3 regions of the Glutamicibacter sp. NPDC087673 genome follow, and region 1 is predicted to be linked to each of the others. Evidence: riboswitches for the same ligand, from Rfam matches in the RefSeq annotation. Region 1 holds a riboswitch; each other region holds the start of a gene.
What was found. A riboswitch is a leader RNA that binds a small molecule or an ion and turns the genes downstream of it on or off. The one in region 1 is predicted to bind S-adenosylmethionine.

Region 1 (7,712 bases):
GCTCGATCGGGTGCACCTTGGCCGGGTCGGTGTAGACACCGGTTTCCTTGTTGTTCTGCACCGCGTCGTCTTCCCACGAGCCCTCGAGCAGCTTGTAGACCACCTCGAGGTACTCATCGGCGTGGTTGTAGCGCTCGTCGTGCTCCATCTGGTCTTCCTGGCCCATATTGCGGGCGGCCGAGGGAAGGTAGCCGGTGACGACATTCCAACCCACGCGGCCGTTGGTCAGGTGGTCCAGGGTGGCCAAGCGGCGGGCGAAAGCGTACGGGTGCTCATAGGCGGTGCCCGCGGTGACGCCGAAGCCGAGGTTCTCGGTCACGGCGGCCATGGCGGAAACCAGCATCATCGGGTCGTTGACCGGCGCCTGCGCGCCGGAGCCCAGCGGGGTCACGTTGGTGCCCTTGTACACGTCGTAGGTGCCCAGCACGTCGGCAAGGAACAGCCCGTCGAACTTCCCCTTTTCCAGCACCTTGGCCAGGTGGGTCCAGTAGCCCAGGGTGTTGTAGGTCGAGGCCTTGTCCTGCGGATGGCGCCACAGGCCCGGCGACTGGTGCACCACGCAGTTCATGTCGAATGCGTTGAATAGGATCTCGCGCTTGTTCTCGCTCATGGCTTTGCCCCCATAGGTTGGTAATCGTGGAAAGTTGCTGGTGTGCGTCGCAGGCCCTCAGGCCCGCTGGGTCGAATCTTCGCCGGTGACGGACAGCCGCTGCGGCTGGACCCCGTTGATCTCGTAGTCCCCGACGATGCGCGCCTTGTAGATCGCTGGGTTATGGGTGGCGATGGTGCGCGCATTGCGCCAGTGCCGGTCCAGGTTGCAGCCGCTTCTGGTGGAAGAGGCTCCCAGTGCGTCGAAGAGCTTGCTGGTCACGCCGATGGCCAGTGGCTGCACCACGGTTTGCGCGCGGTTGGCGGCCAGCTCGCATACGGCGTAGCGTTCCTCGTCGTTCAGTCCCGGATCGCCCAGGGCGGCTTCAACTTCAAGGACTGCGCCGATCACCACGGAGTCGGCAGCGAAGGACTCCGCGGAAACTTCGCCCACCAGCTGGAGGACCTGGGGTTCCTGGTATACCGGCACCCCGGTTCCAGTGGTGAAGATGCGGGTGCGCGCCTGCACCGCGTGACGCAGGTCGTTCAATGCGGCGCGGGCGATGCCCGCCTGCACGGCCATGAGGACCAGCTGGAAGATCGCCGCTTCGGAGTCATTGGTCTGCTGCGGCATGAAGCAATCCACCGGGACCTGGTGGAATTCGGTGGTGCCGGTTCCGGTGAGGCCCTGGCCGAACCCATCCCAGTCGTCGAGGATCTTGACGCCGCTGCGCTGGGTGGAGACCACGGCGATCTGGCGGCCGGCGAGCTCCGGGTGGGCCACGGCAACGGTGGTCCAGTCGGCAAAAATGGTGCCGGTGCAGTAGTACTTTTCACCGTCGATCACCCAGCGCCCGTCCACGGTGCTGGCCTTGGTGTTCAAGGTGCCCAGGGCGTTGCCACCGCGTTCGGTGTAGGCGTTGCCGATAATCTGCCCGGCAGCGATGCGAGCGACCCACTTCTTGCGCAGCTCTTCGTCCTCCATCGCCAAGACGTTCTCGACGAATGCGATATGCGCACGCCACAGCTGGCCAACGTGGGAGTCCGCCTCGGACAGCTCGATGAGCAGGCGGAAGACATCCACCAGCCGTGCGCCGTAGCCCCCGTCGGCAACGGAAAGGCGCAGCGCACCGAAGCGCTCGCGGTTCAGCAGGCCTACCTGCTCGAAAGGAAGCACGCGGTTCAAGTCGCGGTCCTTGGCGGTTGCGGCGATCTGCGCAAAAACGGGACGGAAGATTTCGGCCAGCCGGTCGTATTGCTCATCCGCACTTGGTCCGGGGGTGATTTTCAGCAATTGCCTAGTCGGCAACTGTTCTTCAAACTTGTCCAGGTCCATTGCGGTGGCCTGCGAAGGGTCACTGAGCTGGTTGAAGTCCAGTCCGAGGGCATTGTGCGATTCACCAATAGGCATCAGGGTTCTCAATTCTTTCCATCGGTCCTGGCGGTAGCACCGTCCCGCTATTGGGGTGGTTGCTGCGGCGTCGTGGAGCCAGATCTCTCAGCCGCTCTGGATGGGTCGTAATTCATTTGTAACGGTAATAAACCGGTGATTCCAACCCGCGAAGTCACATTTCGTCCCAGTGCCGGAAGTGCCCATCTTCAAATTTCACAGCCTAATCCGTGTCCTGCCGAAGATGAGTTGCAAAGTTTTGCTTAATGTCGAGCAAACCGGCCTGCAATAAAATAAATAACGAAATTTCTGGGCAATGTGACGTAGTTGTCGAAGATTTTTTCATATTACGCGAGATTTGCGTTCAAATCGTTCGACTCGTTGTAATGGACACGTAACCATCCCGAGCGGCCGAGAGATCTGGCTCGTTGACGCCGCAGCAACCACCTTTGGAGTTTTGCTCTGCAGGCCGGTGCTACCGCCAGGACCGATGGAGATGAACATGACTCTTTCCTTTGCAGCGCCCGAGGCAGCTCCCGTTGTCTCAGCTTCAAGCGCCCTGGGTGTGCAGTTCAGCAACGTGTCGCGGACCTTCACCACCAAGATGGAAAGCCTCACGGTCCTGGCCGATATCAACCTGCAAATTCCAGCAGGTCAAGTCGTGGCCATTCTTGGAGCCAGCGGTTGCGGAAAATCCACGCTGCTGCGTTCAGTATCGGGCTTGGACCAACCCACCACCGGCACCATCCGCACCGGCACCCGCGAGGTCACCGGCATCAACGAGTTATGCGCCGTTGCCTTCCAGGAGCCCCGGCTGCTGCCATGGCGCTCGGTTCGCCAGAACATTGCACTGGGCCTGGCACCGGAAACCGATAAGCGCGCCGGCAACTCGCTGATCGATGAGTTGATCGAGCTGACCGGTCTGAGCCATGCAGCCAGCTTGCGCCCACGAGAGATCTCCGGAGGCATGGCGCAGCGGGTTTCGCTGGCTCGCGCGCTGGCTCGGCGCCCGGGTGTATTGCTTCTTGATGAACCCTTCGGCGCCCTCGATGCGCTGACACGCTTGAAGATGCAGGATCTGCTGCTCTCGATTCACGCATCGTTCCCCACCACCGTTCTCATGGTGACCCATGATGTGGACGAGGCGTTGACTTTGGCTGACCGCGTGATTGTTCTGGGGCGAGGCGCTGAGCATAGTGCAGCGGGCGTCATCGAAGATCTGTCCATCTCAGCTGGGCATCCACGCCGGCATACCGATGAAAAGTTCGTTGCAGATCGTCTGCACCTATTGCGCCTGCTCGGCGTCGACCCAACCAACCATTAGTCCCGGGCACGCCGTGGGGTCCGAACCATTCGGCGGCCTCTTTGCCTTTCACCTACACCGCTTGCACGCACAATTCTAGGATTCTCCATGCTTTTGAACCGTCTCACCCGCCGCACTGCATTGTCCGCCGCCGCCTTGCTCGTTGGCGCAATTGCCCTGACCGGCTGTGCTGGCGAAAACGCTACAGCCTCCTCGGATGGCCAGACCCTGTCCATCGACTTTGCCACATACAACCCGCTGAGCCTGGTGCTCAAGGAAAAGGGATGGTTGGAAGCAGCCGCCAAGGAGCAGGGCGTAAATGTCGAATGGATCCAGTCCGCTGGTTCCAACAAGGCCAATGAAGCTCTTCGCGCCGACGCAATCGATGTTGGTTCCACAGCCGGTTCCGCTGCGCTCCTGAACCGTTCGAACGGTGCACCCATCAAGACCATCGCACTGTATTCGCAGCCGGAATGGGCGGCCCTGGTAGTGGATAAGGACTCGAAAATCGAGTCCGTTGAAGATCTCGCTGGCAAGACCGTGGCCGCTACAAAGGGCACCGACCCATACTTCTTCCTGCTGCAGGCGCTGGAATCCGCGGGCTTGAGTGAAGCTGACATCAAGCTGCAGAACCTCCAGCATGCCGATGGACGTACCGCCCTGGCCAACGGCTCGGTTGATGCCTGGAGCGGTTTGGATCCGATCATGGCCGCTGCCGAAAAAGACGGCGCGCAACTGGTTTACCGGAACTTGGATTTCAACACCTACGGTGCGCTGAACGCTCGCGAAGACTTCATTGAGCAGAGCCCCGAACTCGCCCAGCTCGTTGTCGATGCCTACGAAAAGGCTCGTGGCTGGGCAGCTGACCATCCCGAGGAAACCGCAGAAATCCTGGCCGACGTAGCAGGGCTCGAACCAGGAGTTGCTGCCACCGTCATTGAGGAACGCTCCAATCTGGACGTTCCGGCAGTTCCCGACGCCAAATTCACTGGAGTCCTGAGCAAGATTGCTCCCACGCTGGTCGCTAGCGGCGATGTCTCGGAGCAGGAATCCGTTGATGAAGCTCTGGAAACCCTCATCGATGACCAGTTTGCCGTCAAGGCAGACGCAACAAAGATCTCCGGAGAGTAACCAGCCATGAGTCCCACTAACGTGGCTGGAACCCGCGGAAGCCAAACACCTGCCAAGCAGAAGGCCAGCATGGCCGCAACGATCCTGCGTGCCCCGAAATGGCTGCTTGCGCTGGTCTTGCCGCTGACCACCCTGGCTGTGTGGCAATTTGTCACCGTTACCGGAATCGTTGCTCCGTGGACACTGCCAACTCCGGGTTCAGTGGTTTCTGCTGCCATTGAGCTCTTCCAGGATGGCGAACTCGGAAAGCACATCGGCATCTCCACTCAGCGTGTTCTTCTCGGTTTCGCCTTCGGATCATTGCTGGGCTTGGCGCTGGGTGCGCTTGTCGGGCTGTCCAAATTGGCAGATGCATTTCTGGGACTGAGCATCAGCGCCCTGCGTGCAGTCCCTTCCTTGGCTTGGGTTCCGCTGCTGGTGCTCTGGATGAAAATGGGTGAAGATTCCAAGGTCACACTCGTGATCATTGGTGCCTTCTTCCCGGTCTTTACCACCGTCGCCTTGGCGTTGCGCCATGTCGATGCCCACCTGGTCGAAGCAGCCCGCGCCTTCGGGTTGAAGGGACTGAAGCTGCTGCGCACCGTCCAGCTGCCCGCAGTGGTCCCTTCGATCTTCTCCGGACTGCGTTTGGCACTAGCCCAAGCTTGGCTCTTCCTGGTCGCAGCCGAACTCCTCGGCGCGTCAATGGGCCTTGGCTTCTTGCTCACCGACTCGCAGAACAACGGCCGATTGGACCGCCTAATCATGACCATCGTGCTGCTGGCCGTCTTTGGAAAGATCACCGATGCCCTGCTGTCGATAGCAGAACGTTGGGCTATCAAGCGCTGGACCTGAAACTGGACCAGCTAGTACCCGCTGACAAAACTACCCCTCACCAAAGAAAGTTTGCGATGACCACCGAATTGGCAACAACCTCAACTCAAGTTTCAGAGGCAGCACGCCAGGAATTCTGGGACGAAGCGGCGAACCTCTTGGATTGGGACACCCCGTGGCACACCACCAGCCGCATCATTCCGGCCGATCCGGATGCCAAGCGCGGACCGGAAATTTCTTGGTACCTCGGCGGCAAGCTGAACGCCGCAGTGAACTGCGCCGACCGCCATGTAGCTGCGGGACGCGGCCAGAAGGTCGCACTGTATTTCGAAGGCGAGCCCGGTGACCGGGTAGCCGTCACCTACAAGAATTTGCAGGAGCGGGTCTCCCAGGCAGCCAACGCCTTGGAATCCCTGGGTGTGGTGAAGGGCGACCGCGTGCTCATTTACCTGCCGGTGCTCATTGAAACAATTGTCATCACCTTGGCTTGCGCCCGCATCGGCGCCATCCATTCGCTGGTCTTCGGCGGGTTCTCCGCCGAGGCGCTGAGGTTCCGCGTGGAGGACACCAAGGCAAAGGTCCTGGTCACCACCGACGGCCAGTTCCGCCGCGGCACTTCGGTTCCGGTCAAAGGCAACGCCGATGCGGCCGTTGCCGGCGAGAACGAAATCGAAAAGGTCCTGGTTATCCGCCGCACCGGCGACGAAATCCTGTGGACCGAGGGCCGCGACATCTGGTGGCATGAGGTGGTTGATACCCAGTCCACCGAGCACCACGCGCAGGCATTCGATGCGGAAACACCGCTGTTCATCATGTACACCTCGGGAACCACCGGCCAGCCGAAGGGCTTGGTTCACACCACCGGCGGGTACCTGACGCAGGCGGCCGCCAGCTACAACCTCCTGTTCGCCAACCCGGACGAGTCCCAGCGCGCCAAGGACGTGCACTGGTGCACCGCCGACCTCGCCTGGGTCACCGCGCATACCTACGAGATCTATGGCCCGTTGGCCAATGGCGTCACCCAGGTAATCTACGAGGGCGTCCCCAACGCCCCGCACCCGGGCCGCCACTTCGAGGTCATTGAACGCTACAAGGTCACCAGCTACTACACCGCTCCCACCTTGGTCCGCTCGTTGATGGGCTGGTTCCCGGACGGCATCCCCGCTCAATACGATCTGTCCTCGGTGAAGATCGGCGGCACTGTGGGTGAAGCCGTCAATCCCGAGGCATGGAAATGGTTCCGCCAGCAGATCGGCCGGGACAGCGAAGCAGGACTGCCGATGGTTGACACCTGGTGGCAGTCCGAATCCGGCGCGACCGTGCTTTCCCCCCTGCCGACCGATGGACATTTCAAGCCAGGCTGCGCCGCACGCGCGCTGCCGGGCATCTCGGTGGACATTGTCGACGATGGCGGCCTGAGCGTGCCGGCCAACCAGCAGGGCAATATTGTCATCACGCGCACTGGCCCGTCGATGGCCCGTACCGTATGGGGCAACCCGACGCGCTACTACACCAGCTACTGGGAACAATACGTAGAGCAAGGCTGGTTCTTGGCTGGCGACGGTGCCCGCTTCGATGAGGACGGCGATATCTACATCCTGGGCCGCACCGACGACGTGATCAATATTTCCGGCCACCGGCTTTCCACCATTGAAATCGAATCGGCATTGGTCACCAACCCCGGCGTGGTGGAAGCCGGCGTCTGCCCCACCCCGGATTCCAAGACCGGACACGCTGCAACCGCCTTCGTGGTACCGCTGGACAAGACCCTGGTTGCCGAGTCGCCTGACGAGCAGCTCGTTGCACGGCAGGCCGAGTTCATTGCTGAACTCCGTGATACCGTCGCGGTGCAGATCGGCCCGATTGCCAAGCCGCGGGAAATCGTCTTGGTTCCAGATGTGCCCAAGACCCGTTCGGGCAAGATCATGCGCCGCCTGCTCACCCAGCTGTTCGAGGGCACCACGCTCGGCGACACAACGAGCCTGCAGAATGAGCCGTGCATTCCGGAGATCAACGCGATCTGCCGCGCGCGCGGCTAATCGCTGCTCCCAAGCCCCTTGGGGTTAAACAAATGAAGCTTCTTCCCCGGCTGGGGAAGAAGCTTCATTTGATTTGCCGGTTAGGAATCCCCGGCCGTTGGCTTCTGGCTCTGGCCATCGCCCGCGCTGCCCTTGCCGTCCTGCACCGGGTCAGCGGTGGCTTCGGTGGCGAAAAGCTTCACTTCGGAGGCCCTGCCCTCGGCCCTGACCAAAGGGATTTCGGTGGTCATCAAGCTGAACTGGCCACCCTCATGGCGGTCAACCGCCTGGCCCACGGACTGTTCCAGGACCTGTCGAGCCACCTTGCCGCGAAGCACCAGCGGATCCTTGCTCAGGTCCTTCCACAACGCCACGCAGAGCAGGAGCATCACAATCACGAATGGCAGCGCCGAAACAATAGTGATGTTCTTCAGCCCGGTCAATGCCTCCGCCGGATGATCGCCGCCAG
Region 2 (7,712 bases), on a different contig from region 1:
GCGTTGTAGATTTCCGGACGGTAGATCTTCTGGAAGGTCTCCATGGTGCTGATCAGGCTGATCAACTGCAGATTGGTGTAATCGTTGAGCAGGTCACCGCGGAAGTAGAACGCCAGCGGAGCCACGGCACCCGGCGGCATGAAGTAGCGCACGCTCAAACCCATTTTTCCGAAGTACGCGTCGGTTAATGAATTTTCATCCTGCTGGTACTCCAAACCGAGCACCGGATGGCTGTTGCCCGTGCGGAAATAGGTCTTGGAGGTAGAGACGCTGATGCAGATCACCGGTAGCTGCTCAAAACGCTGACCATAGGCTTGCGACTTAAGGAAGTGCTGGAAAAGTTGCCCGTGGAGATCGCCAAAATCTTCGGGAAGAACTGGGGTGCCGGCGCCACGACTCTGCGCAGGAAGCACCACACTGAAATCATAGTCGCGGACGTACGACGAAAAATTATTGCCGACTATTCCCTGGGTTCGAGTGCCTAGGAGGTTATCCACGATCGTGGTTTCAAGGACTTCTAAAAGGGGAAATTTCTGGTCGTTATTATCGGCAGTGAAATGCACGTTGGCAGAAATGATTTCCAATTCCAGCGCATAGCGGTCACCCTGGGGATTGTCCCAGTGAGCCAAGGAATTGAAGCGGCGGTTGATCATTGTTAAAGCATTGTTCAGGTTCTCTGCGCGGCGTTCTCCGCGTGCCAAATTGGCGAAGTTCGTGGTGGTGCGCGAATTTGCTGAAGGGGTGTAATTCTCGTCGAATCTGGTGGTGCTAATGCTGAAGGTCAACGCGTCTGCCATGATGGCCAATCTGTTTCTTTGGGGGCCGTAGTGGGCCGAGGGGAAGTCGATGCGTCAATCATGCAGGGTGATTCTTGATATCGGGTAACTCGATATAACTATGGATTCATATAGACTCTGGCTATGGTTCAGGGAACAAATGGCTTGACGCTGCAGCAACTTCGCTATTTCGTGGCGGTCGCCTCGGAGGGGTCGATCTCGGCTGCCGCCGACCTCATTTACGTCGCGCAGCCCAGCATGTCCTCAGCGATGAAAGAGCTTGAATCACGGGTGGGGCGCACCTTGCTGATGCGTTCGGCCAGGGGAGTAACGCTCACCGCCGAAGGCGCAGAATTCCTCGGCTACGCCCGGCAGGTGCTCGAGCAGGTGGAGCTTCTTGAGCATCGATATCTCGGCCGCCCCTCGGCCCGGCGGCTGCTGGGCGTCTCCACCCAGCACTACTCCTTTTCGGTGGATGCCTTCGTGCGGATGGTGCAGGCCAGCGGGGCCGACGAGTACCAGTTTTCGCTGCGCGAGACCCGCACCGAACAGATCATCGAGGACGTGCGCACGCTGCGCAGCGACATCGGGATCCTGTACCGCAGTGACTTCAACCGGAAGGTCATCGACAAGCTGCTGCGCGAATCCCGGCTGGTCTTCCACCCGCTGTTCCTGGCCGATCCGCATATCTTCATCTCGCGCAGCAACCCGCTGGCCACTCGTGAACAGGTCACGCTCGAAGACCTCGAAGACCTGCCCCGGCTGACCTTCGACCAGGGCGCGAATAATTCCTTCTACTTCGCCGAGGAGGTGCTCTCCACGCGCTCCAGCCAACGCGAAATCCAGGTCTCGGACCGCGCCACCATCTTCAACCTCATGATCGGCTTGGGCGGGTACACGATCTCCACCGGCATCATCAGCGACGAGCTGGATCCCTCCATCGTCGCCATCCCGCTGGCCATCGAGGAGCGCATCGAAATCGGCTGGATCGACCACGCCGCCATCCCGCTCACCGACCAGGCCCAGCGCTACCTGCAAGAAGTGCGCACCGTGGTCGCCAGCTTCGGGGTAGAAGTGCTCGGCTGAACCGCCAGCAGCGTAACCGCCGGTCATGGAGCACCGGCGCATCGTCACAAACTTCCAGAAAAACCTCTACATCACGCCGATTCCGCTCAAAAGCTCGCTTCACAAAAGGGTTCAGGCCCCCGCGTCATCATGACAAGGCGACGACATATGAAGCGCAGCGGCCTTGTATGAAGCCGGGCGCCGGATACCGCTTGCACCGTTTGCGGCGGATAGCCAACCATGGAAGAACAACCCATCAAGAGCGGCCGAGAGATCTGGCTCGGAGACGCCGCAGCAACCATCGGGAATCCGAAAGGTGCTACCGCCAGGAACGATGGAGCAGTTCCGAACGCGTTATTGCGTAGCATCGTGCCGCCGCACGATGCCAATCGGTGCACTCCCTCGCAGAGAATCGAGGAGGAGCCATGAGCCAGGAAACCGACGCGGTCCACGCAGGGTACCGCCCGAGCGGAGAGTTCCGCCCGATGCTGCCGCCACTGCACAATTCCGCGGCCTACCAATTCGCATCGCATGCCGAAGCGGTCGAGAAATTCGCCTTGCGCCAGGCCGGATTCACCTACTCGCGCACCGGCAACCCGACCGTGTCCATCCTGGAACAGCGCGTGGCCGCCCTGGAAGGCGGAGCCCACGCGGTAGCCACCGCCACCGGGCAGGCCGCCGTGGCCCTGTCCCTGCTCGCCCTGACCCAGGGACCCAAGCACATCGTGGCCTCCTCCTCGCTCTACGGCGGTACCGTGGACCTGTTCACCGACACCTTCGCGGACTTCGGCATCCGCATCAGCTTTGTCGACCAGGCCGATCCGTCCGCCTGGGCCGCTGCCATTGAGTCGGACACCCGGGCGTTCTTCCTGGAGTCCGTCTCCAACCCGCTGTGCACCGTGGCCGATCTGCCCGCCATCGCGGCCATCGCCCACGATTACAACATCCCGGTGGTCGTGGATAACACCCTGGCCACCCCGCTGAATGTGCGTCCGCTGGATTTGGGTGCCGACATCGTGGTGCACTCGGCCACCAAGGGCCTGGCCGGACACGGCTCGGTGCTCGGTGGCGTCGTGGTGGACTCGGGGAAATTCGACTTCTCCGATGCCGCCCGCTGGCCGCAGATCGCCGCCCCGCGGGTGCGGCTGAACAACACCTCGCTGCTTGAGCGCCACGGGCCGGCCGCCTACGCGATGCTGGTGCGTTCCAAGTTCCTGCACGACTTGGGCCCGACCCTGGCCCCGGCCAGCGCCCAGGGCATCCTGGCCGGCATCGAGACCCTGCCGGTGCGCGCCGCCCACGTGCAGCGCAGCGTCACCACGCTGATCGGCACTCTGGCTTCCCACCCTGGCATCGCGGCCATCCACCACCCGTCCCTGCCCGGCCACCCCAGCCACCAGCTGGCCCAGACGCTCACGCCCAAGGGCACCGGCTGCGTGCTGGCCATCGAGCTGGCCCACCCATCGCTGGTTTCCCCGGTAATCGACGGGCTCAAGCTGATTTCCCTGGCCGCGAATGTGGGGGACACCCGCACCATGGTCTCCCACCCAGCCACCATGACGCACTGCCGGCTCTCGGAGCAGCAGCTGGCCGCCGCGGGCCTGAACACCTCCACCCTGCGCCTGTCGGTGGGATTGGAAGACCCCGCCGACCTGCTAGCAGATATCACCCAATCGCTGGATCTTGCATTGGCCGCAACCCAGGCCACCGCCGACACCAAGGAAGCGAGTTTCGCATGAGCGGCTTCAACACCCTCGCCGTGCACGCCGGCCAGCACAAGGATCCGCACACCGGTGCGGTGATCCCGCCGATCTACCAGACCAGCACCTTCATCCAGGACGGCATCAACGTGCTGCGTGCCGGGCACGAGTACTCGCGCGGCTCCAACCCGACCCGCAACGGGTTCGAATCCCAGCTCACCGCGCTGGAAGGCGGCACCGCCGGCTTCTCCTTCGCTTCGGGCATCGCCGCCGAAGACGCACTGCTGCGCGCGGTGCTGGCGCCAGGCGACCACATCATCCTGGGCGCCGACGGCTACGGCGGCACCAACCGGCTGATCTCCAAGCTGCACCGCAAATGGGGGATCACCTCGTCAGCGGTAGACATCACCAACCTGGACGCGGTGCGCGCGGCGGTGCGCCCGAACACCGCGCTGCTCTGGGTGGAAACCCCGTCCAACCCGCTGCTGGGCATCGCCGATCTGGCCGGCTGGGCTGCCATCGCCCGCGAGCACGGCGCCCTGCTGGTGGTGGACAACACCTTCGCCACCCCGTACCTGCAGCGGCCGCTGGATTTCGGCGCCCACGCGGTGGTCCATTCCACCACCAAGTACATCGGCGGGCACTCCGACGTGCTCGGCGGGGCCGTCATCGTGGCCGACCACCTGCACCGCGGGCAGAGCCTGGCCGAAGCGGTGGGCTACCAGCAGTTCGCCGGGGGCGCGGTCTCCGGTCCGCAGGATTCCTACCTGGCCGCCCGCGGGCTGAAAACCCTGGGCCTGCGCATGGAACGCCACGGGGCTACCGCCTCCACCCTGGCCCGCTGGCTCGATGACCAGCCCGAAGTCACCCGCGTCTACTACCCGGGGCTGGAACGCCATCCGGGCCACGAGCTGGCCAAGTCCCAGTCCGCGGCCGGCCGCGGCTTTGGCGGGATCCTCTCATTGCAACTCTCCGATGAAGCCGCCGCCCGCGCCTTCGCCCAATCCATGGAGTACTTCCAGCTCTCGGTGTCCCTGGGCGGGGTGGAGTCCCTGGTCTGCTATCCGCGCGAAATGACCCATGCTTCGCTGATCGGCACCCCGCTGGAAATCCCGGCCAACCTGGTCCGCCTCTCGGTGGGCATCGAAGAAGCCGACGACCTGATTGCCGATCTGGAACGCGGCCTGTCCGCGGCCCGCGCGGCGTCCAAACCGGTCGTCGCCCGGGTATGTGAAAAGACTCTGGAAAACGCCTGATCGCTTCGAACCGCGATTATCGGGCGGCGTGCCCCTACCCTGAAGAATAGTAGTTGGGGAAGGGTGGAATCATGATCGGAATTCTCAATCGGCTCATCGAGCAAATCGAGGCTCAGCTACGCGCCGAGATCAACCTCGCTGACTTGGTGCACGCCGAAGGTACGACGGAATACCATGTGCGACGGATGTTCTCCTCGCTGTCCGGCATGCCGGTCTCCGAGTACATCCGCCGGCGCCGCATGACCCAGGCCGCCGCGGATCTGCTTGCCGGTCAGGACCTGCTGAGCATCGCGATCCGTTACGGCTATGGTTCGGCCGAAGCATTCGGCCGGGCCTTCCGAGCGGTGCATGGCGCGTCCGTGGCCGATGTCCGCGAGAATGGTGGCCCCCTTCGAAGCCAACCAATCATCAGGTTCAGCCTGACCGTCGAAGGGAATCGTCCCATGGATGCACGAATAGTTGATCGAGAAGAATTCCAGCTCATTGGATACGCCACGCAGGTACCGCTGATTCACAACGGTGCCAACCCGCACATCCAAGCCCACATCGCCTCCATCCCGATAGCCGAGCACGCTCGGCTCAAGGAGCTGTCTTCCGCGCAACCTGCCGGTTTGCTGCAGGTCAGCGCACAGGTGGACCCCGATTACCGCGAAGGCAGCGAGCTGACCTACCTGCACGGTGTCGCCGTACCCGGTGGCATCCAGGTGCCGAAGGGCCTGGACGCGATTCAGGTTCCTGCTGGCCAGTGGGCGGTCTTCAGCGTTTCGGGCCCCTACCCGTCGGCGTTGCAGGACCTCTACGCCGCCACCGCTACCGCGTGGTTCCCGTCCAATCCGTGGCGTTTGCGCGTGGGGCCGTCCATTGTCGCCGTGCTCGATCGGGCCCCGGACTTCAGCACCGCGACCTGCGAGCTCTGGCTGCCGGTTGAAGCCGGCAACTAGACTTGTCCACAGCCCGTACACGCATGCCCTGCAGATCCATTTCTGCGGGGCATGGTGTACCCATGAGCAGAGAAATCGCGCAAGCGCTGAAGGACCTGGCCGACGCCAACGCGTTGGCCGCTTCAGCGACCCATGTCCTGGCCCAAGGCGGCCTCACCGCCGGCCAGGCCGCCTATTTTTCGATGCTCGCTGAAGACACGTCCCAATCTCTCGCCCGGACCCAGGTCCACGCGGCAGCTGCCCTGCGGCGTACCGGCGCCCACAAGCTCGACCAGGAATCCTTCCAGGCCATCTCCGATCTCGGGGCCCACCCCACCGTCGAGCAAATCGAAGCCGCGAAGGGGCGCACCACGACAGCGCGCACGCATTTCAAGGATGCCAAAGGACTGATGACCGGCTGGCTGGATATCCCGCGCAGCACCGCCGCCGCCCGCCTGGTGCAGGCCGACTGCCTGCTTGGCGGCACGGACGAGGCAGGACAACCGACTGATCCGTGGCTGCCGGAGCTTGCTACGCAGTTCGACGACCCGAGCATTGATCCGCGGCTGGTTGCCTCGGCGGCAATGAAGCTGCATTCGCTCCGCAAGGATCTGGGCGAAGGCAAAGCCGCAGAGGCGAAGAAGCAGCAGCTCCAGGCAGAATCCGCAGCCTTCCTGCGTTCAGAGCCCAAGTCAGCGCGCAAGCACATCAACGACATGGTCTCGCAGATCAAAGCGGGCCAGCGCCCGCTCAAGGCTCTGCTCGACGGAATCGGAATCTTCAAGCGCGGTATGCGCAAAGGGCTGGTTGAATACATCATTCGTGTTCTCCCATCGCATGCCGCATACATCGAGGCCTACTTCGCCAATCTGGATAATCCTTCCACCGTTGCCGGCAACCGCGCGGGCTTGAAAGACGTCGATGCCCAGTTCACCGGTGAGGAAACCAGCGGCTGGGACGATGAAGAAAGCAAACCCGACTGGGCAAAAGACGGACCGGGTGACGAAGCGACGGAGGACATTGGAGATCTCGACTCGGAAGACGAGGATCTCCAGGGCGAAAATGATGATCTCCAGCCAGAAGTTGCTTCCGCCGAAGCGAAGCAGGCCAACGCTGAATGGGACGACCTGAAACCCGAGCGAAGACGGCTCGTTGGTTTCATGGCCTTGCTGATGAGCGAACGGAAACCCAGCGGAGGCCCGCCGGAACAGCAATCAGGACTTGCCAGTGCGCAGGTGAGCGTCATCTTGGATTGGGATAAATTGCAGCAGCGAACCGAGGATTTCGCTGTGACTTCCTCGGGGATTCTGTTATCCCCGGGGGAAACCAGGACCGCACTGTGCAATGCCGGGATTCTCCCGGTGGTGCTGAACGGCAAGAGCCTGCCCTTGGATCTCGGACGAACGCAGCGGCTATTCACCAAGGCCCAAGTCCGAGCCCTGCGGGCAGCCTATCGAGGCTGTTCCTATCCCGGGTGCAGCATGCCTGCGCAGCGGTGCGAGGCGGATCATCTGGATCCGTGGGAGAAGGGCGGGCGCACTGATATCAAGTCTGCGGTGTTGAATTGCTTGATTCACCATACGGCCAGGCATTGCGGGTTGTTCCAGGCGGTGAAGATCCCTGGGAGCCGGCCGATGGTGCTGTTGCCGCCGGAGTTGGATCCGGAGCAGAAGTTGCGGATCAACACCTATTTCATGACTCCGGCCGAAGGGTTGGAGGCCGAAGCGTTGGCGGAGGAGACCACGGTGAAGTGGCGTGCTGGGTTGCTGGACGTCGAAATCGCCGAGCCATGAGCAGCACGCACAAGGCTTAAAGCGAAAGGTCCTGGAAGCAGTGCGCTTCCAGGACCTCGCAAACTCTAGGCGTTGGCTTCCAGATGCTTGGCTGCCAGCACGAGATAGTGATCAGCGTTGGTCTTCAACCCGGCGACTTCTTCATCGCTCAGTTCGCGGCGGACCTTGGCCGGAACACCTGCAACGAGGGAACGCGGCGGAA
Region 3 (7,712 bases), on a different contig from region 1:
TTTGCGGATCAGACTTGCATTACTGGAGCCACGGCGCCGCCGGGGAATCGTTCCTCAAGGCTCCAATGGTTCTCGGGCATGAAATCGTCGGGACCGTCATGCAGGCCGCCGCTGACGGCAGCGGGCCGGCAGCCGGAACCAAAGTCGCCGTGCACCCGGCAACACCAGGCGAGACCGGGGAACCTTACCCGGCCGACCGCCCGAATCTTTCCCCGGGGTGCACCTATCTGGGCTCGGCCGCCCGCTACCCGCACACCGAGGGCGCATTCGCCCGCGAAGTGAACCTGCCATCACGCATGCTGCGTGAGCTGCCTGCTGGCTTAGCACTGCGTGATGCGGCACTGGCAGAACCGGCTGCGGTTGCTTGGCATGCGGTGTCGCGCGCCGGTGAAGTCGCCGGCAAGAAGGCGCTGGTTATTGGTGCTGGGCCGATCGGAGCTCTCGCTGTAGCAGTGCTCAAGCGTGCCGGAGCCAAAGAAATCATCGCAGTGGACATGCACGAGAAGCCGTTGGAAATCGCCGGGAAACTCGGTGCCACTTCAACTTTGCGCGCCGATGACCAGGAAGCTCTTGCCCAGGTGGGCGCGGACGTGGTGATCGAGGCCAGCGGCAACTTCCGCGGGTTGGCCTCCGCCGTGCGCGGTGCCGTGCGCGGCGGTCGAGTGGTCATGGTCGGGTTGCTGCCCTCAGGAGAACAACCCGCACTCATTTCGCTGGCTATTACCCGCGAGCTGGAACTGGTTGGTTCCTTCCGCTTCAACGACGAAATCGACCATGTGCTTGCTGCCCTGGCCGACGGTTCACTGCAGGTTTCCGAGGCGGTAACCCACGAGTTCCCGGTCGCCGATGCGCTTGAAGCCTTCGAAACGGCCAAGGATTCGGCTCGCTCCGGCAAAGTCCTGCTGAACTTCCTGGGGCAATAGTTGGCTTCAGCTAGAAGTGCACCGCGGCGGCACCTGAAGTCGGGGGCCGCCGCGGTGCTTTTTAGTTCAGCGAACTCTAGTTGGTCTCTGCGATGCTTACCGCGGTTGTCACGGGCACCGGATTGGCGAAGAGGTCCAGCACCGGGCAGTGTGCATCCACTGCGCGGCGCAGTTCTTCATAGCGTTCAGCTGATTCCGGTCCGGCAATCCGGATGTCCAGATCCACCGACGAGAAGCCGGGGCGGATGGTCTGGTCGATGCCGAAGAGTCCGCGGACATCGAGGTGGCCATTGGCCTGGATCTTCACGTCGTCCACCTGGATGCCGAGGTTCTGCGCGTACAAGCGGTAGACCACAACCTGGCAGGAGATGAGCGCTCCGAGCGCGTATTCCACGGGGCTTGCGGCCAGGTCGCTGCCGCCCAGGGCAGCTGGCTCGTCGGCCTGGAAGGTGTGCTTGCCGGAGACAATGTTGCTGGCTACCGAATCGAAGCCTTCGCCCTCGACGGTGAAAGTCAATTGGGCACTTTGCGGGGCAGCCGAAATTCGTTCGCCCCAGCCCTTGCCTGCTTCCTGCAGGCGCTGTGCGCGGTCTTCGGATACGGTTGGGGCAGATGCTGCATTAGTCATGGGGAATTGATCCCCTTTCTGGCGCAAGGGGCGCCATCGCTTACGCATCTTGGCGTTCAAGATGCGTCGAATCTTCACCTGGGGCACCCCGCACAATGACGCAGGAGGGTTGCCGTCCACTCAGCCAGGGCTCAAAGAGTGGAACTCGTGATTCAGTGATTAATTTCTATCGGTTGCAGGGCCCGCGGGTAAAGGGCAGAAGTAACTTTTCGTCACCGGGCATCTTGCTTTCCGGCTCGCTAAGATGGAATCTAGCTCTCGGGCGCCCACTGCACGAACAATGAACGGCGAGTATGGAATTCCAGCTGACACTTTCTGCGGCCCAGACCTTGGTGACCGAATCCGAATACAACCTGGGCCAATTCCTGTGTGATTCCGGAAAAGTGCAGATCGCCAACCGGGTAATGCAACCGGGATCTACCCGCATCTCCGGTGTGGTGCTGCGTGAATCGGTGATGGCCCAATTGGAAATCACCGAGGGCAATATCAGCTTCACCAGCTTCTGCGGCAAGCATCCGGGGGTTCAGTCCTGTGAAGATGTCGCCGCCTTGCTCATTGAGGTCACCACCGAAGAAGACCAGGGCTTTTTCGTCTCCGACTCCGGGGTGGATCCCCACGCTTGGAAACGCAATAGCAAGCCGCAGTGGGAACGTACCCTTGACCGTCTGCTTCCAGTCATTTCCGATGAGCCGCTGGTTGCCGAAGAACCGCTGGGATTGATCCTGAAAGTGGTAAGCGAACCGCGTTATGGCGGCGAGGACGCGCTGACCTTGCAGGCACGCCCGGCCCGCCAGGGCACCAAGAGCCCCTGGATCCAAACCGGGATCAGCTGGCGCAATGTTGCTTTTGATACGCGGTTCTCCAAGAAGCAGCGTCGTGCGGTCGTTGAACTGGACCGGTTGCGTGAACACGTTGAACAAGATACTTATCGCCATTCGTGGGATCCCAAGGAGTGGATCTCCTTGATGGATTTTCCAGGCCAGGACCTGCTGGATGCGTTCGAAGCCCTGCGTGAAGCTGGAGTGCAGATCGTCAACGGCGGTTCTACGGCCAAGGCCCCGGTGGAGTTCAGCGAGCAACCAGCCATGGCACACGTGGATGTGCGTCGCGGTGAACATGGCCTGAGCATGGAAGGGAAGCTGCGCGGGCCGAGCGAAGAGCACGTCTACCTCTTGCCCATAGGCACGCCGCCGACCTTGTTGGCTTACGCGTCCAGCCCCTTGCCGAAGGCCAGGGAAATCGGTTTGGCCCGGTTCGCTGAACCGGTCACGAAGGAACTGGCCACATTTATTGAATCCGGTGCGCAATCCATCCCGCAGGAAGGCGTTGAGCTTTTCGAGCGCCAGCACCTGGACCGATTGCGCCTGATGGCACCGTTGAAGAGCGAGGATGACAGCTACAGCATCCCTGTTCCAGCACGCCCCAGCCTCAAGCTGTCCCTGGAGAGCATCCGAACTCCGCTGACCGTGAGCTATTCCTGGGAGTACGCCTCCGCGGGCCCCCGCCAGTATGCCGTGGAAAAGGAAATTGCTGCTTCGGTGCAGGACAAGCTCGGCGCGCAGGCTTCCTTGGGGCAACTGACCTCTTCAGGAATCTTCCCGCCGAAGGAATTCAGCACCTCCGAATCCATCGATTTCTTGGTCTACGCATTGCCGCTATTGGCAGAGCATCCCGATGTGGTCGTTGAAGAGCAGAACAGGCTGCCGAAGTACCGGATCAGCCACGCGCCGGCCGCTGTCAGTGTCGAAGCCGGCGAAAGCACGGGGGACTGGTTCGACTTGTCTGTGGAAGTGCTCCTGGACGAGACCAAGGTCCCGTTCCCACTGCTGCTGGAGGCCTTGACCAAGCAAGATGAGTATCTCGTCCTCGATGACCTTACGGTGATCCCGATTGATGGTGCAGATTTCACGCAGCTGCGCCAGCTGATATCAGAGGCCGGGGAGCTGGGCACGGTGCAGGGCGATACGATCCGCATCCATAAGTTGAGCATCGACTGGTGGCAAGAACTGGTGGATCTGGGCATTATCGAAGCCCAGCACAACCAGTGGCTGCAGACCATGAATGCGCTGCAAAGCGGTGAAGAAATGCAGCCGGTCCAGCTAGCGGAAACGTTCAACGCTGAACTGCGCCCGTATCAGGGCCACGGCCTATCCTGGCTCAACTTCTTGCGTACCCATGATCTCGGCGGCGTCCTTGCCGACGATATGGGTCTGGGCAAGACCGTCCAGTTGCTGGCTTGCCTTGAACAAGCGCGCGTCGAGGATCCTGCCCAGAAATTCCTGGTGCTGGCTCCTACCTCGGTGGTGGGCAACTGGATCAATGAGGCGCAGCGATTTGCGCCGCAGATGAGAGTCACCGGCATCACTTCAACAGCTAGAATGAGCGGCCAAAGCATGGCGTCGCAGATCGGTGACGCCCAATTGGTAGTTACCAGCTACACGATCTTCCGCCTGGCCTATGAGGATTTTGAAGCCGCCGGATTCAACGTCATGATCATGGACGAGGCCCAGCAACTGAAGAACCATGCCTCCAAAGGCTACAAGCAGGCCCGGCAGCTGCCAGTGCCGTGCAAATTCGTGGTCACTGGCACTCCCATGGAAAACAACCTGCTGGAACTGTGGGCGTTGGTCTCACTGGCTGCACCAGGCCTGCTGGGCGGTGCGAAGTCCTTTAAGGACAACTACCAGAAGCCCATTGCCGACGGAGACCAGGAGCGCCTGGAGCGCCTGAAGAGCCGACTGCGTCCGTTCGTGCTGCGCCGTACCAAGGAACAGGTCGTTCCAGAGTTGCCGGCGAAGACCGAGCAGGTGCTGGAAGTCGAACTGGAGCCGGGGCACCGCAAAGCTTATGACCGCCGCTTCCAGCGTGTGCGGCAAGAAGTTCTGGGGCTGGTTGACGACGTTGATTCGAATCGCTTCCAGATTCTCCAATCGCTGACCTTGCTGCGCCAGCTGGCCTTGGATCCGTCCTTGGTAGGCGAGGGCGATGCTCCGAGCGCGAAGCTGGAAATGCTGCGCGAACTCATGGGGGATGCGGTTTCTGAAGGGCATAAGATTCTGGTCTTCAGCCAATTCACCAGTTTCTTGGCCAAGGCACGCGACGTCGCTGAAGAGCTGGGCATTGAGCACGGATACCTTGATGGGTCCACCACTGGCCCAAAGCGCAAGGAACTGATTGACGGTTTCAGCGAGGGAGATTTCCCGGTCTTCTTCATCTCGCTGAAGTCCGGCGGCTTCGGCATTAATCTCACTTCCGCCGACTACTGCATCTTGCTGGACCCATGGTGGAACCCGCAGGCCGAAGCCCAGGCTATTGACCGGGCCCACCGCATTGGGCAAACTCGTCCGGTCTATGTGTATCGCTTGGTGGCAAAGGACACCATCGAATCCAAGGTGCTCGCGCTGCAGGCCAAGAAGACGCAGCTGTTCAATGATGTCCTGGGAGAGACTGCCCAAGCCGCGCAGAGTGCTGCGTTAAGCGCCGATGATTTCCTGGCGCTGATGGAGTGAGCCTAAAAAGCTGAAGCCTTGGAAACCAGAAGGTCTCCAAGGCTTCAGCTGATGATCGGGGACTAGAGAATCTGTTCAAAACTGTCGTTGAGGCGGTGCAGGAGATCTCCAAAATTCTTCAGTTCGGAGGCTTCCCATTCCTTGAGCTGGCGGCGCAGTTCCTCACGCAGCGTGTTACCGCTGGAGCGCCATTTTTCCTTGGCGTTTTCTGTTGCCGAGACCAGCTGGGCCCGGCCATCGGAAGGATCCTGGGTGCGGGTGACAAGTTCCAGAGACTCGAGGTGCTGCACGAGGCGGGAAATAGTCGCCTTGTCCAGACGCAGTTTTTCTGCGAGTGCTCCCTGTTGCTGGGCTTCATCGCGGATGACCACTGCAAGCAAGCGGTACCCCGGATCCTGCAGGTCCGGGTGGATGATCTTGGCGCGACGGATCAGCATCTGGCGGGCGCGCAATAAGATGGCGGTGAATTCTTCTTCGACCGTCTGCATCAGTTCTTCTTCTTGCATACAAACCATTCTAAAGATTAATGGTCGATAAGTCTGATATTGGAGACCGCAGCCGTTCGAAGCCGAAGTGTTGAACGTACTGCGAATCCCCAGCTGAGCGTAATTAATGGCTTGGAAAAGACTGGCCAGGCAACGCCTGATGCCTGCAAAGCCGTACAGTTCCACTTCTCCGGCGCAGCTTAGGAACGACTTGCCGATTGCATTCGTGATTAGAGAAGCAATAGATTTCCGCCGCCGCTCAGAAGCAGAGCAAGAAAGCCATGGCCTCCGTTGCCTCTGGCGTTGGACCCAACGTGGTGCGGCGAAGCTGTCCGCACTGTCCACGGGCCTCTTGGAGAGCATTTGGAGTTGGATATCGGGATTCATGAAAATAAAACTTGACGCTTCAACTAATGCTTGGTAGGTTTTAATCATGAATCAGCTATCCGATACCCCTCCCGTCTTGTTCCTTAGCCATGGCGCACCGCCACTGGCCGACGACCAGCGCTGGACCCAGGAGCTGGCTAGCTGGTCCGGCACTTTCGAGAAGCCGAAAGATATTCTGATGATCTCCGCGCACTGGGAAAATGCGCCGGTGACGCTGAGTGCTACCCAGCAGAAGAACGAATTGGTCTACGACTTCTGGGGCTTCGACCAGAAGTACTACGACGTTCGCTACGACGCGCCAATGGCGCCCGAGCTGGCCAATGAAGTCGAACGGCTGACCTCGGCCTATGGCCATCACGTGGAGCGCGACGAGACGCGTGGACTGGACCATGGCGCCTACGTGCCGCTGAAGGAAATGTTTCCGGATGCGGATGTACCGGTGGTGCAGATGTCCATGCCAACACTGGATCCTGCAGGACTCTTTGATCTGGGCAAGAGCTTGGCGCCCTTGCGCGAGCGGGGAACCTTGATCGTTGGCTCCGGATTCACCACCCACAACTTGCGCTGGTTCAACCCAGCCGGCGGGCCGGATTCGGCGCCGCCATCGGCCTCCAGCGAGTTCGACCATTGGGCCGAGGAGGCAATGGCCCGCGGGGATGTGGACTCCATCCTCGACTTCCTGCACAAGGCCCCGGCGGCCCGCGAAGCGCACCCGCGCTCGGAGCATTGGGCTCCGCTGTACGTTGCGCTGGGTGCGGCATACGCCTCGGGTGGAATTGATGCCAAGACGGCAATTGACGGTTTCTGGTACGGCCTGTCCAAGCGCTCCTGGACCTTGAGCTAGGCGATATCCCTATCTTTCCCGCAGCAAGCGCGGCACCGATTGGTGCCGCGCTTGCGCAGGTAATAGTGGACTTTTCTGGTCGATCCTCTAGCTGGCGGCTACCGATGCATCATCAATGCGGAACAAGGTAGCCTGCGAGCTGTCTTCCACGCCCTTGAAACGCAAAGTAACGGTCTTACCGCGGAAGTTGTTCAGGTCAACGGCCTGCAGTTCGTAGGACGAGCCGGCATCCAAGTTCGACCAGGTGCCCACGTTGTAGGTTCCGTAGCCGTCCAGAACCTGTACGGTCAGCTTGTCGTACTGGCTATAGGCAGTAGTTTCATTGGTCAGCACATGCAGGTAGAACTCCAGCTGCGCATTGGTGGCATCTGCCGGGATGGCGACCTTCTGGTCCAGGGTGTAGGTGTTGGAGTTGCCCCAACCGTTCAGCCCAGCTAGTCCGCTGCCGGAGCGGGCTGCCGAGCCGGACTCGAAGATGTCGGCGCGGTTGGCGGTCCAGTAATCCGCCCCGTTCTCGAAGCCAGCATTCTTCAGCAGGTTGCCGCTTGGCTCCGGATCCGGAGTTGGCTCCGGGGTTGGTGTTGGGTTGCTGCCGTCCAGGGCATTCATGATCTTGGCGGCATCCACCAGTCCGGCGCCGCAACCGATGCTGCAACCGCCTGGCATCGCGCGGGTGCCCTGCTTCAACGCAGTTTCCACGGAGGCGGGGGACATCCCAGGGTCTGCCGACTTCATCAGTGCGACCATGCCCGCTACGTGCGGGGTGGCCATGGAAGTGCCCTGGTAGAAGGCATAGCCCTGGCTGGATGGAGTAGTGGTGCCGGTATTGATGGTGGACAGCACGCCTTGGCCGACGTAGCGGGTGTCGCCACCAGGTGCGGTGACGTCAACGGCCGAGCCGTAGTTCGTGTAGTACGACGGAGCGCCCGAAGGGTT

Region 2: it holds a riboswitch for S-adenosylmethionine, as region 1 does, so the genes downstream of both, ACIOTL_RS10250 (O-acetylhomoserine aminocarboxypropyltransferase/cysteine synthase family protein) here and ACIOTL_RS13755 (acyl-CoA dehydrogenase) in region 1, are expected to answer to the same signal.
Region 3: it holds a riboswitch for S-adenosylmethionine, as region 1 does, so the genes downstream of both, ACIOTL_RS00510 (OsmC family protein) here and ACIOTL_RS13755 (acyl-CoA dehydrogenase) in region 1, are expected to answer to the same signal.

Annotation. Positions count from the first base shown of each region.
Region 1 covers NZ_JBIUWB010000005.1:282,390-290,101, forward strand. Annotated here, with positions in the region: gene ACIOTL_RS13750 (LLM class flavin-dependent oxidoreductase) at 1-610, opposite strand, end outside; gene ACIOTL_RS13755 (acyl-CoA dehydrogenase) at 668-1,999, opposite strand; SAM riboswitch class I at 2,015-2,106, opposite strand; SAM riboswitch class I at 2,374-2,475, shown strand; gene ACIOTL_RS13760 (ABC transporter ATP-binding protein) at 2,481-3,302, shown strand; gene ACIOTL_RS13765 (aliphatic sulfonate ABC transporter substrate-binding protein) at 3,390-4,412, shown strand; gene ACIOTL_RS13770 (ABC transporter permease) at 4,482-5,246, shown strand; gene acs (acetate--CoA ligase) at 5,303-7,264, shown strand; gene ACIOTL_RS13780 (BCCT family transporter) at 7,345-7,712, opposite strand, start outside.
Region 2 covers NZ_JBIUWB010000004.1:2,396-10,107, forward strand. Annotated here, with positions in the region: gene ACIOTL_RS10240 (DUF1852 domain-containing protein) at 1-797, opposite strand, end outside; gene ACIOTL_RS10245 (LysR family transcriptional regulator) at 921-1,862, shown strand; SAM riboswitch class I at 2,092-2,182, shown strand; gene ACIOTL_RS10250 (O-acetylhomoserine aminocarboxypropyltransferase/cysteine synthase family protein) at 2,267-3,580, shown strand; gene ACIOTL_RS10255 (cystathionine gamma-synthase) at 3,577-4,797, shown strand; gene ACIOTL_RS10260 (GyrI-like domain-containing protein) at 4,869-5,738, shown strand; gene ACIOTL_RS10265 (DUF222 domain-containing protein) at 5,801-7,510, shown strand; gene ACIOTL_RS10270 (gamma carbonic anhydrase family protein) at 7,576-7,712, opposite strand, start outside.
Region 3 covers NZ_JBIUWB010000001.1:99,251-106,962, reverse strand. Annotated here, with positions in the region: gene ACIOTL_RS00515 (L-idonate 5-dehydrogenase) at 1-923, shown strand, start outside; gene ACIOTL_RS00510 (OsmC family protein) at 1,000-1,551, opposite strand; SAM riboswitch class IV at 1,583-1,704, opposite strand; gene ACIOTL_RS00505 (DEAD/DEAH box helicase) at 1,845-5,060, shown strand; gene ACIOTL_RS00500 (MarR family winged helix-turn-helix transcriptional regulator) at 5,123-5,980, opposite strand; gene ACIOTL_RS00495 (dioxygenase) at 5,979-6,776, shown strand; gene ACIOTL_RS00490 (S8 family peptidase) at 6,864-7,712, opposite strand, start outside.